Regions from separate parts of the Arthrobacter zhaoguopingii genome, predicted to be linked through region 3. Evidence: riboswitches for the same ligand, from Rfam matches in the RefSeq annotation. Region 3 holds a riboswitch; each other region holds the start of a gene.
The links. Region 3 has a riboswitch for cyclic di-AMP ahead of GVV77_RS13860 (NlpC/P60 family protein). Riboswitches for the same ligand answer to the same signal wherever they lie in the genome.
Positions count from the first base shown of each region.

Region 1 (4,459 bases), on a different contig from region 3:
CCGACGCCGCACTCCACACCCCTTACGGCATGACGGAGGCGCTGCCGGTCACCGACGTCGACCTGCCCTCGATCCGCGAGGCGGCCGGGGACGCCGCCGCAGGCCTGCCCGGCGCCGGGAACGGGGTCTGTGTGGGCACCGCCGTGCACGGGGCACGGGTGGCCGTCAGCCCGCTCGGCTCCGATGGCTCCGCTGACGGAGAGCCGACGACGGAGGCCGGCGTGAGCGGGGAAATCCTCGTCGACGCCCCTCACGTCAAGGACCGCTACCACCGGTTGTGGCGCACCGAGGCCGAATCGGCCCGCACGGCGCCCTGGCACCGCACCGGCGACGTCGGCCACTTCGACGCGGCCGGGCGACTGTGGGTTGAGGGCCGCCTCGGCCACATCATCACGGCCCCCGGCGGGGTCCTCACCCCCGTCGGCGTCGAACACGCGATCGAGGAGGTCGACGGGGTGCGCCTCGCCGCCGTCGTCGGCGTCGGTCCGGCAGGAACCCAGGCCGTTGTCGGAGTGCTTGAGACCGACCCGCCGCTCCGGCGGAACCGTCCGGGGCTGGCCGAGGCCGGTCTCGCGGCCGGCGTCCGGGCCGCGGCCTCCGCCGCGGGGACCGAGCTCGCCGCGGTCCTCACCGTCCCGGCCCTGCCCGTGGACATCCGGCACAACTCGAAGCTCGACCGGGCCCGGATCGCCGCCTGGGCGGAGCAGACCCTGTCCGGCGGCCGCGTCCGCACGCCATGACCGTCCTGGTCACCGGGGCCAGCGGCCTCCTCGGCGGCGCGGTGGCCGCCCTGCTTCGAGCACAGGGAACTCCGGTGCGCACCTTCCAGCGCCGGCCTTCGGGCGTGCCCGGAGCCCAGGACGAACTGGGATCCCTGACCGACCCTGCGGCCCTCGCCCGGGCCGCCGCCGGCGTCGACGCGGTCATCCACCTTGCCGCCAAGGTCTCCTTCACCGGGCACCCGGCCGACTTCGAGGCGGTCAATGTCGAAGGGACGCGGGCGCTCCTGACGGCTGCGCGGGACGCGGGAGTACCCGATGTGGTCTTTGTCTCCTCACCCTCGGTGGCGGCGGACGGCACCTCGTCTCCCGGGGCAGGCGCCGCCCCGGCCGATCCGGAGCGCGCGCGGGGCGACTATGCGCGGACGAAGGGCCTTGCGGAACTGCTTGCGCTGGGCATGTCGGAGCCGGGCTTCCGGGTCGCTGCCGTCCGCCCCCACATCGTCTGGGGGCCCGGAGACACCCAGCTCGTCGAGCGCGTGCTGGCCCGGGCCAAGGCCGGACGCCTTCCCGTCCTCGACCAGGGCACGGCGCTGGTGGACACAACCTACGTGGACAACGCCGCGGCGGCCATCGTTACGGCGCTGCGCCGGATCGGGCACGTGCAGGGCAGGGCGCTGGTCGTGACCAACGGCGAGCCGCGGCCGATCGGTGAGATGATCGCCGGAATCTGCAGAGCGGGCGGCGTACGGCCGCCACGGTGGAGCGTGCCCGGGGCCGTGGCCCGGACGGCGGGCTCGGTTGTCGAAAGGGCGTGGCGGCGCTCCGGGTCGACCCACGAGCCGCCCATGACCCGCTTCCTCGCTGAACAGCTCTCGACGGCGCACTGGTTCGACCAGCGGCAGACCCGGGAGCTGCTCGCCTGGGTCCCCGAGGTGTCGATCGACGAGGGCCTCGCGCGTCTGGCCGCCCACTACCGGGCACCGGGGCCCCGCTTCTGACGCTGCGGCCCTGACCGCAGCTACCGGGCACGCCCCCATCCGCGGGATGCGCGGCCCGAGTCCGGGCGCGTCGGTGGATAGCCAAAAGGCCGGTACCCCTTTCGGGGCACCGGCCTTTTGCGTGCTGAAACAGCGGGGTATTAGCCGGCGGTGTAGTAACCGTCGACCGACATGGCGCTCACGTCGTGGACGAGGGTGCCCTGCGAGGGGTTCAGCGCGCTGACCATCTTGCCGTTGCCGAGGTAGATGCCGACGTGGCTTCCACCGTTCTGGCTGACCAGGTCGCCCGGCTGCGGGTTGGCGGTCGGGGTCAGGGCGGCGAACTGCGACCAGGTGGTGCGGGGCAGGTCGATGCCGTTCTGGGCGTAGACCCACTGGACAAAGCCGGAGCAGTCCCAGCCACCGAAACCGGTGCCACCGAAGACGTAGCCGGAGCCAACGCCCTGCAGTGCCGTGCCGGTGATGCCATTGGTCGAGGCGGCGCCGATGACGCGCATCCCGTTGCTCTGGCTGCTGATGCCCATCGGGTTGCTGGCGGTCGCAGCGGTCTGGGCCGGTGCTGCCTGCGGAGCAGGAGCGAAGGCCTGGACAGCGGCGGCGGGCTGCGGAGCAGCAGCTACGGCTTCGCCGGAGAGGACGATGGTCTGGCCCGGGTAGATGACCGAGTCCCAGCCCATTCCATTGGCGGCGAAGATGGCGTCAAGGCTGACCCCATACTTGCCGGCGATGCTTCCGAGCGTGTCGCCTGCAACCACGGTGTGCGAGGTTGCGGAGGCAGGGGCTGCCTGGACAGCGGGGGCGCTGACCTGCGATGCGGACGTGCTTACCTCAACCTCGCCGGCAGCGTTCGCCGGAAGCGTTGCACCGAGCAGGATGCCCGAAGCTGCGACGACGACGGCTGCCGGGCGGCCAGCTACGCCGGCAGTTGCGGCGACGGCGCGGGTTGCGGTCTTGAGGGGACTGGTGCGGACCGGGGTCGCCCGGTGGCGCGCGATTGTACGATTCTTGGACATAAAGTTGCCTCTCCCGATGCCTGCGGAGTTAGCTGTCGGGTTCGGATGGGACACCCGGGCGCGCCGGACCATCTCCCCAGATGATGTCCGTGCCGCGCCTTAACCCCTAGGACTCTTCACAAAGAGCCCGCTCTCGGTTCCCCCGCCCCTGTCGGAAATGTTATGCGAACGGTCCTTCTGTCACCGACAGGGTTAGGCAGTCTGACGAAGGGCGCCGGTCCATGATGTCCCGGCGCGGGTCTAACGCTACCTGCGCATCTCGGAATTGTCACATTCAGATCACGGACGGGTAAACGCTGTAACTACCAGCGGGCATTGCGCGGTACCGGCTGGCATCGAGGGCAGCTGTAGGAGGAGCGGTTCATGAAGACATCCCTGCGCATCCGGGTTTCCCGCCCTTCCGCGGCACACCGCCTGCAGTGCTCGCCTGTGCGGCCGTAAGCGTTGAGAGATCGTTCGAAGTATCCCGAGGTGCCGTTGATGTTCACGTAGAGCGAATCGAAGCTCGTTCCACCGGCCTCAAGCGCCCGCTCCATTACCGACCGCGCCTCCTCGACGAGTCGGAGGGACTCGGACCGCCGGAGGGTATCGGTGGGGCGGGCGAAGTGGAGGCGCGCGGCCCACAGTGCCTCGTCGGCGTAGATATTGCCGATGCCGGAAATGAGTGACTGATCAAGCAGAGCGCGCTTGATGCCTGTGCGGCGGGCCCGCAGCCGGGCGTGGAAGACGTCGAAGGAGAAGGCGGGGTCGAGGGGGTCACGGGAGATGTGGGCGGCCTGGCGCGGAATCAGCGGCAGATCACCCTCTCCCCTGCCGCCCGGGAGTCCGTCCGGGGTCGGTTCGAGGTCCGCAAGGAACATCCCCCCAAAGATCCGCTGGTCGACGAACCTCAGCTCGGAGGGCAGTTCGACCCCGGTTTCGTCGCGCGCCGGCGACAGCACAAGGCGGATCCGAAGGTGTTTTTCGTCGGGAAGTCCCGGATCCTTCACCAGGAGCTGTCCGCTCATGCCCAGATGGGCCATGAGCGCCGTGCGGGGCGGCCCGGCGGGGTGAGAATTCTCACTCGGGGCATTCAGCGGCATCCACAGGAACTTTCCGCGCCGGACGACGTCGGCGATGGTCATACCCGCAAGCCGCCGCTGAAGGTCATCGGGGCCCGGGGGGTGGCGGCGTGCGGAGCGCGGGTCGAGGACATCGGCCGCTTCGATGGTGCGGCCGCCGGCCCAGCGCGCCAGCCCGCGGCGCACCACCTCGACTTCGGGAAGTTCGGGCACTGCGGCCTAGCTGCCGTCGGCAGGTATGGCGCCGCGCAGGATTTTCCACGACGCGGCCGCGGCGGCCTGTTCCGCTTCCTTCTTCGAGTGTCCGGCGCCGGTGCCGTAGGGCGTTCCGCCGATGACGAGGAGCGCCTCGAACGAGCGCGCATGGTCGGGGCCGGTGCCTGTCACCTGGTAGTCGATGGCGCCGAGGCGGCGGGCGGCGGCGGTCTCCTGGATGCGCGTCTTCCAGTCGGTGCCCTCGCCGAGGACCTCCGAGTCGCGGAGCAGCGGCCCGATGAGCCGCATCACCATCGCCTGGGCCGTCTCGATCCCGTGGCTGAGGTAGGCGGCGCCGATGACGGCCTCCATGGTGTCGGCCAGGATGGAGGACTTGTCGCGCCCGTTGGTCAGCTTCTCCCCCTGCCCGAGCAGGATGTGCTGGCCGAGGTCGAGGCTGCGGGCCACTC
Region 1 is NZ_WIAE01000007.1:33,509-37,967, forward strand. It holds gene GVV77_RS10935 (alpha/beta fold hydrolase) at 1-740, shown strand, start outside; gene GVV77_RS10940 (NAD-dependent epimerase/dehydratase family protein) at 737-1,720, shown strand; gene GVV77_RS10945 (C40 family peptidase) at 1,861-2,733, opposite strand; cyclic di-AMP (ydaO/yuaA leader) riboswitch at 2,737-2,910, opposite strand; gene mutM (bifunctional DNA-formamidopyrimidine glycosylase/DNA-(apurinic or apyrimidinic site) lyase) at 3,036-4,007, opposite strand; gene rnc (ribonuclease III) at 4,014-4,459, opposite strand, start outside.
Region 1: linked by a shared signal. The riboswitch ahead of GVV77_RS10945 (C40 family peptidase) and the one ahead of GVV77_RS13860 (NlpC/P60 family protein) in region 3 are both predicted to bind cyclic di-AMP.

Region 2 (4,459 bases), on a different contig from region 3:
CCGCGGTCGCCGGTGGCCTGGCGGTGGCTGCCGCCATCTACCTGACCGCCCGCCGCGGCGGCCTCGGCGGGTACCGGCTGATCCTCGTGGGCATCGCCTTCGCTGCTGTCCTCCACGCCCTGGTGAACTTCCTGCTGACCCGCGCCGACCTCCGGACGGCGGCCGAGGCGCTGGTCTGGCTCACCGGATCCCTGAATTCAAGCAACTGGGACCGTGCCGTCCTGCTCGGGGGCGCCCTGGTGCTCCTTGTCCCCGCTGCCCTGGTGCTCTCGCGCATCCTCCAGCTCCTTGAGCTCGGCGATGACGCCGCCGCCGGACTCGGGGTGCGGGTGGAGGCCTCCCGGGCCGCCCTGATCCTGACCGGCGCCTGCCTCGCCGCCGTGTCCACCGCCGCGGCCGGTCCGGTGGCCGCCGTTGCCTTCCTCTGCGGGCCCATCGCCCGGCGCCTTGTGGGCGGACCGCCCTCCCTCGCCCTTGCAGGCCTGGTGGGCGCCGTCCTCGTCCTGGCCGCCGACTTCGTTGCGGCCAACCTGATCCCCGGCACCTCCCTTCCGGTGGGTGTCCTCACCGGGGCCCTCGGGGCGCCGGTCCTGCTCTGGCTGCTGATATCCGTAAACCGATCCGGCCAGGGAGGCTGACATGGCTGATACCCCGCGAGTACCCTCCACGCTTGAGGCGCGCTCCATCACGCTCGGCTATGACGAGCGGAAGGTGGTGGACGGGCTCACCGTGGCGCTCCCGCCGGGCAGGGTCAGCGCCATCGTCGGTGCCAACGGCAGCGGAAAATCGACGCTGCTGCGGGGCCTGGCCCGGCTGCTTCGACCCTCCGGCGGGTCGGTGCTGCTCGACGGGCAGGACATCCGCTCCCTCCCCTCCCGCGCCGTGGCCCGGACCATCGGACTGCTGCCCCAGGCGCCCGTTCCGCCCGGGGGCATCACCGTCGCGGAACTCGTCGGCCGCGGCCGCTACCCCCACCAGGGCTGGTTCCGACGCTGGACCCCCGGGGACGACGCCGCCGTGGCCGAGGCCCTGAGGGTGACGGACACGCTCTCCTTCGCCGACCGCCCGGTCGATGAGCTGTCCGGCGGCCAGCGGCAGCGCGTCTGGATCGCCCTCGCACTGGCCCAGCAGACCGACATCCTGCTCCTTGACGAGCCGACCACCTTCCTCGACGTCGCCCACCAGATCGAGGTGCTCGACCTGGTCACCGACCTCAACCGGGGCGCCGGAACCACTGTGGCCATGGTGCTCCACGACCTCAACCTCGCCGCCCGCTATGCCGACCACCTGATCGTGCTCAAAGACGGGCGCCTCGCGGTGCAGGGCCCGCCGGACGCCGTCGTCACGCCCGGCCTGGTGCGTGAGGTCTTCGGCCTGCAATGCACCGTCATCGCCGACCCCGTCGCGGGAACCCCCCTCGTGGTCCCGGTGGGCCGCCATCACGCCGCGCCCGTGCCCGCCGGGGCCCGCGCCGGGGCGGCGTCATGACCGAAACCACCCGGCGCCCGGCCCGGACCGCGCCGGCGGTTCCCCCGGTGCTCGCCTTCGACGTCGAGGTGAAGAAGGTTGAAAGGATCGGCGCGAACTTCCAGCGCATCACGTTCGGCGGGGACTGCCTGCGGGACTTCGGCGTGAACGGCCCGACCTGCGACCTGCGGATCAAGGTCATCATCCCTCCGCCCGGCGGCGGCACGGTCGACCTCCCCGGCGAACTTCTGCGCGGAGCCGGCGACGGCTGGTACCAGCGCTGGCTCGGCCTTGACCCGGCCGAACGCGGCGTCATGCGCACCTACACCGTTCGAGCGTCCCGCTGCCAGGGCCCCTCGCCCGAAATCGACGTGGACTTCGTCCTGCACTTCGACGCGGACGGCAGCGCCGGGCCGGCCGCTCGATGGGCTGCCGGTGCGGCCCCCGGGGCGACGCTGTGCCTGATCGGCCCGAACGCGGCGGCCGCCCGGTGTGCAACCGCCGGCGCCTACGGCGGCATCGAGTGGAAGCCCGGACTGGCGGGCTCGGTTCTCCTGGCCGGGGACGAGACGGCGGTCCCGGCCATCAGCGCAATCCTCGAATCCCTGCCACCGGATCTTGGCGGGCAGGCCTTCCTCGAAGTCGCCGACGCAGCGGACATCCAGCCCCTTGAAACCCCCTCCTCGGTGGAGGTCACCTGGCTCGTGCGCGGACGCGTGGAGCACGGCGGACTCCTGACCCAGGCCGTGCGCCGCGCCCTTCCCCCACCCGGCTGGGCCGTCCTGGCCGGGTCCGCCCCGGACCGGCAGGGCGCCCCCGGGCCCGAACCCGAGGAGGTGGACGTCGACCGCACCATCCTCTGGGAGACCCCCCAGGCGCTCTCCGCCGCGGCCTCCTCGACCGCCGAACGCCCGCCGGGGTCCCAGCCGTTCTATGCCTGGATCGCGGGGGAGGCCTCGATGGTCCGGGAGCTGCGCCGGTACCTGGTCCGCGACGTGGGCATCGACCGGAAGCAGGTCGCCTTCATGGGGTACTGGCGCCGCGGCAGGTCCGAATCTGCGTAGCGGCACGGCGTGTTGCTGCCGACACGCCCGGTGGAATATAACGGAATTGTAACTTCCGGCAAGATGAGTAAACTTGCTTGAAGTCTCAACACCGTGTATTCCCTGGTCCGTACGCCCAGCCCTGTCAGCGGACCGCCCTGACCCACCTCATGACAGGGGCGGAGGACCCACTTCCCGGCAGCACACCGCTGTCTTCGGGGTGAAGCCTTCACTGCATTGAACTGTCCGCACACAGCGGACCGGATGCCTGCATGCCCGCTAGAGGGGGCATGCAGGGTGCCGGCCCTGTGCAGTGGGGCCGAGTCGACTCTTGCTCGAACCCGACAGCTAACTTCGCTGGCGTCGCAGAGAGGCATTGAACTTGACCAACCCGGCCCTGCCCGGACGCCGCCGCGCGTCCGCAGCTGTCCTCAGCGCCACTTCAGCAACACCGGCTCCCGCCGCACCGGAAGCCGTCCCAGCCTTCCCGACCCGCCGCTCGCTGCGGCCCGAGCCGCTGCCGGTCCGCCGGCGCGAGCTGCGCCGCACGGCGGCCGCCGACACCAAGCCGGCGGGCCTCCTTCCGCGGATGCGCGCCGGAGCCCTCGTCGTCGGCCTGGCCGCCGTCGGCGCGGGCCTGGTGATGGGCGCCGTCCCCGCCCCGGCCTCAATGGACACCAAGACCTCCACGGTCCAGGCCGCCCCGGCCGCGTCCCTGCCGCAGATCACCGCCGACGCCGCCGCCGACATCGACTTCAGCCGCCAGAAAGTAGCCGGCGTGGCAATGACCAAGTCCGGCGCCACGGCCAAGACCCTCTCCACCGGGATCGCCCGCACCGGCGACAAGCCCACCCTCTCGGCGCCCCTCGAGAACCTGAGCGTCGCCTCGACCTTCGGCTACCGCGTGAACCCGCTCGGCGGCTACGCGCCCGAACTTCACACTGGCGTCGACTACGCGGGAGCGTGCGGAACCCCCGTCAAGGCCTCGGACAAGGGAGTTGTTGTCGACGCCGGCTGGCACGCCTACGGCGGCGGACAGCGGATCGTGATCGACCACGGTGACGGGCTCAAGTCCACCTACAATCACCTCAGCTCGATCGGCGTCAGCACGGGCCAGGCCATCGCCCGTGGCGCGCTGATCGGGGCCGTCGGCACCACCGGAAACTCCACCGGGTGCCACCTGCACTTCGAGGTCCTCGTCAACGACGAGAAGGTCGACCCCCTGCCCTGGCTCTAGGCCGGAACCCGCCCCTGCCGGCCGCCTACGGCAGGGGATTGCTGAGGATCGCCGGGTCCTTGCGGCCGTAGGGCATACGCAGCCGGAGCGACTCGGGCTTCATCTCGAAGGACATGTGCGTCGCCTTACCCAGCGGGTCGCCGTCGAGCTGCACTTCGAGCGGCTCGTGGAGCTGCACCTCGGCCCGGCTGCACTGGTAGTACTCCAGCGACGGATCCTTGCCCTTGCCCTTGGCGAAGAGCTTGCCCGCCACATTCAGCCAGCCGAACCGCCCGCGCGGCGCGACCGTCATCAGGTCGAGCAGCCCGTCGTCGATCTTGGCCCCGGGGAAGATCTCCAGGCCGCCCATGATCTTGCCGCAGTTGCCGCCCATCACGCTGCGCAGGCGGCGGTCGAAGGGGCGTCCGCCGTCGATCGTGATGGTGGTCCGGGCCGGTTTCCCCGGAAGGTTCCGGATTCCGGCATCGACGTAGGCGAGCCAGCCCACCTTGTCCTTGAGGTCGTCCCGGGTGTCGGACATAATCGCGGCGTCGTAGCCGAGGCCGGCCATGACGAGGAAGACGTGGGCCTTCTGCGCGCGGTCCACCGTGACGTGCACGACGTCGATCCTCCGTTCGGTCCCGTGGAACGCCGTATCGACGGCCTCCTCCGGGTTGTCCACGGCAATATCGAGGTTCCTCGCCAGCAGGTTGCCCGTGCCCAGCGGCACCAG
Region 2 is NZ_WIAE01000013.1:2,818-7,276, reverse strand. It holds gene GVV77_RS14840 (FecCD family ABC transporter permease) at 1-638, shown strand, start outside; gene GVV77_RS14835 (ABC transporter ATP-binding protein) at 640-1,488, shown strand; gene GVV77_RS14830 (siderophore-interacting protein) at 1,485-2,531, shown strand; cyclic di-AMP (ydaO/yuaA leader) riboswitch at 2,655-2,888, shown strand; gene GVV77_RS14825 (M23 family metallopeptidase) at 2,893-3,747, shown strand; gene GVV77_RS14820 (diacylglycerol/lipid kinase family protein) at 3,773-4,459, opposite strand, start outside.
Region 2: linked by a shared signal. The riboswitch ahead of GVV77_RS14825 (M23 family metallopeptidase) and the one ahead of GVV77_RS13860 (NlpC/P60 family protein) in region 3 are both predicted to bind cyclic di-AMP.

Region 3 (4,459 bases):
GCGGCCCGCGGGGAGGCTTGGGGACAAACCGGAGGCGCCAGCCGAGACTGGCGAGCGTTTTGTCCCCCTTCGTGTTGTTGCAGCGCAGGCAGCAGGCCACCATGTTCTCCCAGGTGTCCCCGCCGCCCCGCGAGCGGGGCACCACGTGGTCGATGGTTGTCGCCGTCTTCCCGCAGTAGGCGCACAGGTGGTTGTCGCGCCGCAGGACGCCCCTCCGGGTGACAGCCAGGTCGTGGCGGTACGGGATCTTCACGTACCGGTTCAGCAGGATCACCGACGGCCGCCCGAGGATCTCCGTCGGCCCGACGACCGGCTCGTCGTCCTCCGCAATGACGCTCGCCTTCCCCGTCAGCACCAGCACCAGGGCGCGGCGGAACGTCACAACCGCCAGTGGCTCGAATCCTGCGTTCAAAACGAGAGTGCGCATGCGCATGCCTCTTTGCGGACTATGTCCCGCCGCCGGCTGCCACCCCGGATGTTCGGGATAAGTTCTACGAATTAACAATGCCTAGGGTAGCCGCCCGGCGCCCGGGCGGGAACACATCGCTGTCATCGCCTGGATCGCAGGGTGCACCCCACTCCCGCCGCCGCACCGCGGGACGGACACTGTTAACGAACAACGGGCCGGCAGGTTTCCCCCGCCGGCCCGTCCTTTTGAACGCGGAGATCAGCCGCCGACGCGGATGAACACGGGACCCGAGCCGAGCTGGGCCGGTGCGATGACCGTGGTGTTGCCGTTGAAGCCACCGTGGACCGCCTGGCCGCCACCGATGTACACGGCGATGTGGGCCATGCCCATGCCGCCGTCGGCGTAGTAGATCAGGTCGCCGGGGACGGCTTCGGCGGCGCCGACGGTGCGGCCCAGGGAAAGGTACCCGGCCGGCCAGCCGTGGAAGTTGATGCCCGCTGCGGCGAGGGCGTTGCTGGCGAGGCGGGTGCAGTCCTGCATGACACCGAGCTGGGCCTTGGCGGCGGCGGCGATGGTCGCTGCCTTGCCGGAGGGAGCTGCCGGGGCGGCGGGCTTCGCGGGAGCAGGAGCCGGAGCCGGGGCGGGTGCAACCGCTGCGGTGACGACCTTGGCGGCGGGTGCCGGCGCCTGGACGGCGGGGGCGGCAGGGGCCACGGCGGGGGCGGCCACGGGAGCCGGGGCTGCCACGGGGGCCGGGGCCGGTGCTTCGACGACGACCGGCTTGGCGACGGCTTTCACGGGGGTGCGGTTGAACGCCACCTTCGCGTTGACGTCGGCGACGACGGCGGCCGGCGCCGCGGTCACCTCGAGCGTCGAGGTGAAGGATTCACGCTCGGGCTGCAGGTCGGCGGCGTTCGCTGCCACACCGGAGGTGAGGACCAGTCCCGACGCGGCTGCAACGACGGCAGCCTGGCGGCCCATTCCGCCGGCGTTGTCGCTGACGGCCTTGGCGAGGGTGGTGAGTGTAGCCGTACGCTGCGCTGCGCCGCGGTGGCGGGCAATGGAGGCGCGATTAGACATGGGAGATCTCCAGAAGGTGTTGAGAGAGGGGTTCTAGCGAACGCGGACGAAGCTTGCGCCAGGCAGATCTGACAGGGAGTGAAGACCGGTATTAAGGCCGTTGAGGCCACCGCTGATGACCTGGCCGTTTCCGACGTAGATGGCGACGTGGCCGCCGGTGATGACAAGGTCGCCGGCCGCGGGGGTTCCGACGACGTCGCCGTACTGGAAGAACTGGCCGGGGGCGAGGTCACCCACAGACTTTCCAACCGAGCGGAGGGCCTTCTCGACCATCGCGGTGCAGTCCTGTGCGACACCGATCTGGGAATAGGCGGATCCGACGAGTGCGGCGCCGATGCCGGAGGAGGGAACCTCGGGCTTCGGTGCGGGGGCAGGAGCGGCGGGGGCCGGAGCCGGGGCGGCGACGGCGGCAACCTGCATGGGGGCAGGAGCCGGAGCGGCGGGGGCTGCGACTGCGGGCCGGACGACCGGGGCCGCAGCGGGGACTTCTACGACCGGCGCTTCGACGACGGGCGCTTCGACGACGACGGGCGCGGGGGCCACGGTGACGGCTTCACGCTCGAACGAGACGGCGGCGGTGGCCGCGGCGCTGACGGCCGCGGTTTCCGGAGCGGTGACGCTCAGCGAGGAGGAGGACTGTACTTCGCGCTCGGCGGTGGAGGAGCCGTGGGCCGGGAGGCCGGCTGCGAGCACGAGGCCCGAGGCGGCGACGACGGCGGCGGCCTGGCGGCCGACCGAGCCGGCATTCGAGGTGACGGCCTTTGAGAGAGCCGTTAGCGGATTCACAGGAGCCTGGACGGCGCGGTGGCGCCCCAGAGAAGAGCTATTGGACACGTTTGATTGCCTCTCCCAATGCCTGCGAGGTGAGCTGTCGGATTCGGATGGGAGTCACCCGGCCGCTGAAATCAGCGACTTAACCCCAAGGATTTCTAAACGAAACCCAAAAATTGGTTCCCCCGCCTCTGCCATGCGAATTGTGCGGACGGACCTCAGGCAATGGCAGAGCTAGGCGATTTGCTTGAGGGCGCCGAATCTATAACGATTTGGCACGAGTAGTACCGTACCTCACATCTGACCCAATTGTCACATTCAGATCACGACAGGTGTGTCGCCCCTAAAGCCAGCCCATCGGGTCGACCGGACGCCCGCTGATCAGAACCTCAAAATGGAGGTGGCATCCGGTGGAGGAGCCGGTGCTGCCGCTGGTTCCGACGGCGGCTCCGCGCGCGAGGACATCCCCCTTGGCGACCTCCATCGAGGCGAGGTGGTTGTAGGTCGTCTCCAGGCCGTTGCCGTGGTCGACGACGACCCGGTTGCCGCCGCCGTAGGGGTGCCACCCGGCGGACATCACGGTCCCGTCGGCGGCGGCGCGGACCTCAGTGCCGCAGGCGGCGCTGAAGTCCTGCCCCGAGTGGAACTCCCCAGCGAGGCCCGTCATCGGGCTGACGCGGTGGCCGAACCCGGAGGTGCCCTTGAGGGTCTCGAGCGGCCCGCTCAGGGAGCCCTTCACGCCCAGCGGCACTCCCGGGCGGTCCGAGGCGGCAACGATTGCCCGGAGCTGGGTGTCGAAGTCCTGGGAACCTCGAAGGGGAACGGGGGTGAAGCTGATGCTTGCCGATTCCGGGGCGCGGACCTCCTGCGGTGCCGGCACGGTCCCGGCGGCCGAGGCCGAGGTGCCTGCGGCAGTGGTCGGCAGGGCCGCCGTCAGGACCAGCCCGGAGACGGCCGCGGCCATCGCCAGCTTCTGTCCGGCCCGGTCCGGTGAGCCGCCGGCCCACCGGCCGCTGCGGCGCCGGCTGGTCCGGTGCGCGTCCCGCGGCCGCGGCGCGGGCTGGGCGGGTTCCGCGCGGCGGCGGCCTGACACCCGGTGTTTCGGCATGCTGTCCCCTTTCACTGCCGATGCCCGCCCGGCACCGGGCAGGCCGCACCGGGGGCGCCGCAGCGGCGGACGCGTCCCGGGAGCGGAAATGCTGTGCGCTCCTGCGGGCCGGCGCCGGTGGCGGGCTTGTCCCCGCGGCTGCGCGGGGATCAGGAGACGATCGGGAACAGTCTCACAGCATCATGCCCCGGCGGCAAAACGGGGCAGCACGACGGGGTGCGCGCGGCGCGCCCACAGGCTGGCGAACCAGAGCGGCGCGACGGGGTGCACGCGGTACTGCACACAGGCCGGCATACAGGTCGGCGGAACGCCGGGGGCCCGGGGCCCCCGCCCCAGCCGGGCGGACGACGGAAGGCCTGTCTGCGCTAGGCGACGGCGACGAAGACGTGCGCGGCGACCTCGGGCGGCAGTTCGAGAGCACCCTCGACGCCGGGAACCCGGACCGAGACGTATCCGCCCACCGACTCGAGGTTAAGGGAGGCTCCGGGGCGCAGCCCGCCCTCGGCCAGCTGGGAGAGGAGTTCCGGGTCGACCTGGATCGGCTCGGCGAGGCGCAGCAGGGTGACCGAGGAGCCCGGCCGGTAGTCGTCCATTGCCGCCAGCAGCGTTGTCACACCGTCGGTCGTGGATTCTGAGGCCACCCCTCCGATGGCCTCAAGGCCGGGGATCGGGTTGCCGTAGGGCGACTGGGAGGGCTGGCCGAGCAGTTCGTAGAGCCGCCGTTCGACCCGCTCGCTCATCACGTGTTCCCACCTGCAGGCCTCTTCGTGCACATACGCCCAGTCGAGGCCGATGACGTCGCTCAGCAGCCGTTCGGCCAGGCGGTGCTTGCGCATCACCCCGGTGGCGCGGCGCCGGCCGAGTTCGGTCAGTTCGAGGTGGCGGTCGCCCGAGACGACGACGAGCCCATCGCGTTCCATCCGCCCGATCGTCTGGGACACCGTCGGACCGGAATGGCGCAGCCGTTCGGCGATGCGGGCCCGGAGGGCAACGATGTTCTCTTCCTCGAGCTCAAGGATGGTCCGCAGGTACATCTCGGTGGTATCGATGAGATCCGTCATAACCGTTCGGCTCCTAGGTACGGCACAGTG
Region 3 is NZ_WIAE01000011.1:4,397-8,855, forward strand. It holds gene GVV77_RS13850 (HNH endonuclease) at 1-427, opposite strand, end outside; gene GVV77_RS13855 (NlpC/P60 family protein) at 668-1,489, opposite strand; gene GVV77_RS13860 (NlpC/P60 family protein) at 1,523-2,275, opposite strand; cyclic di-AMP (ydaO/yuaA leader) riboswitch at 2,329-2,480, opposite strand; gene GVV77_RS13865 (M23 family metallopeptidase) at 2,604-3,368, opposite strand; gene GVV77_RS13870 (iron-dependent transcriptional repressor DtxR) at 3,734-4,429, opposite strand.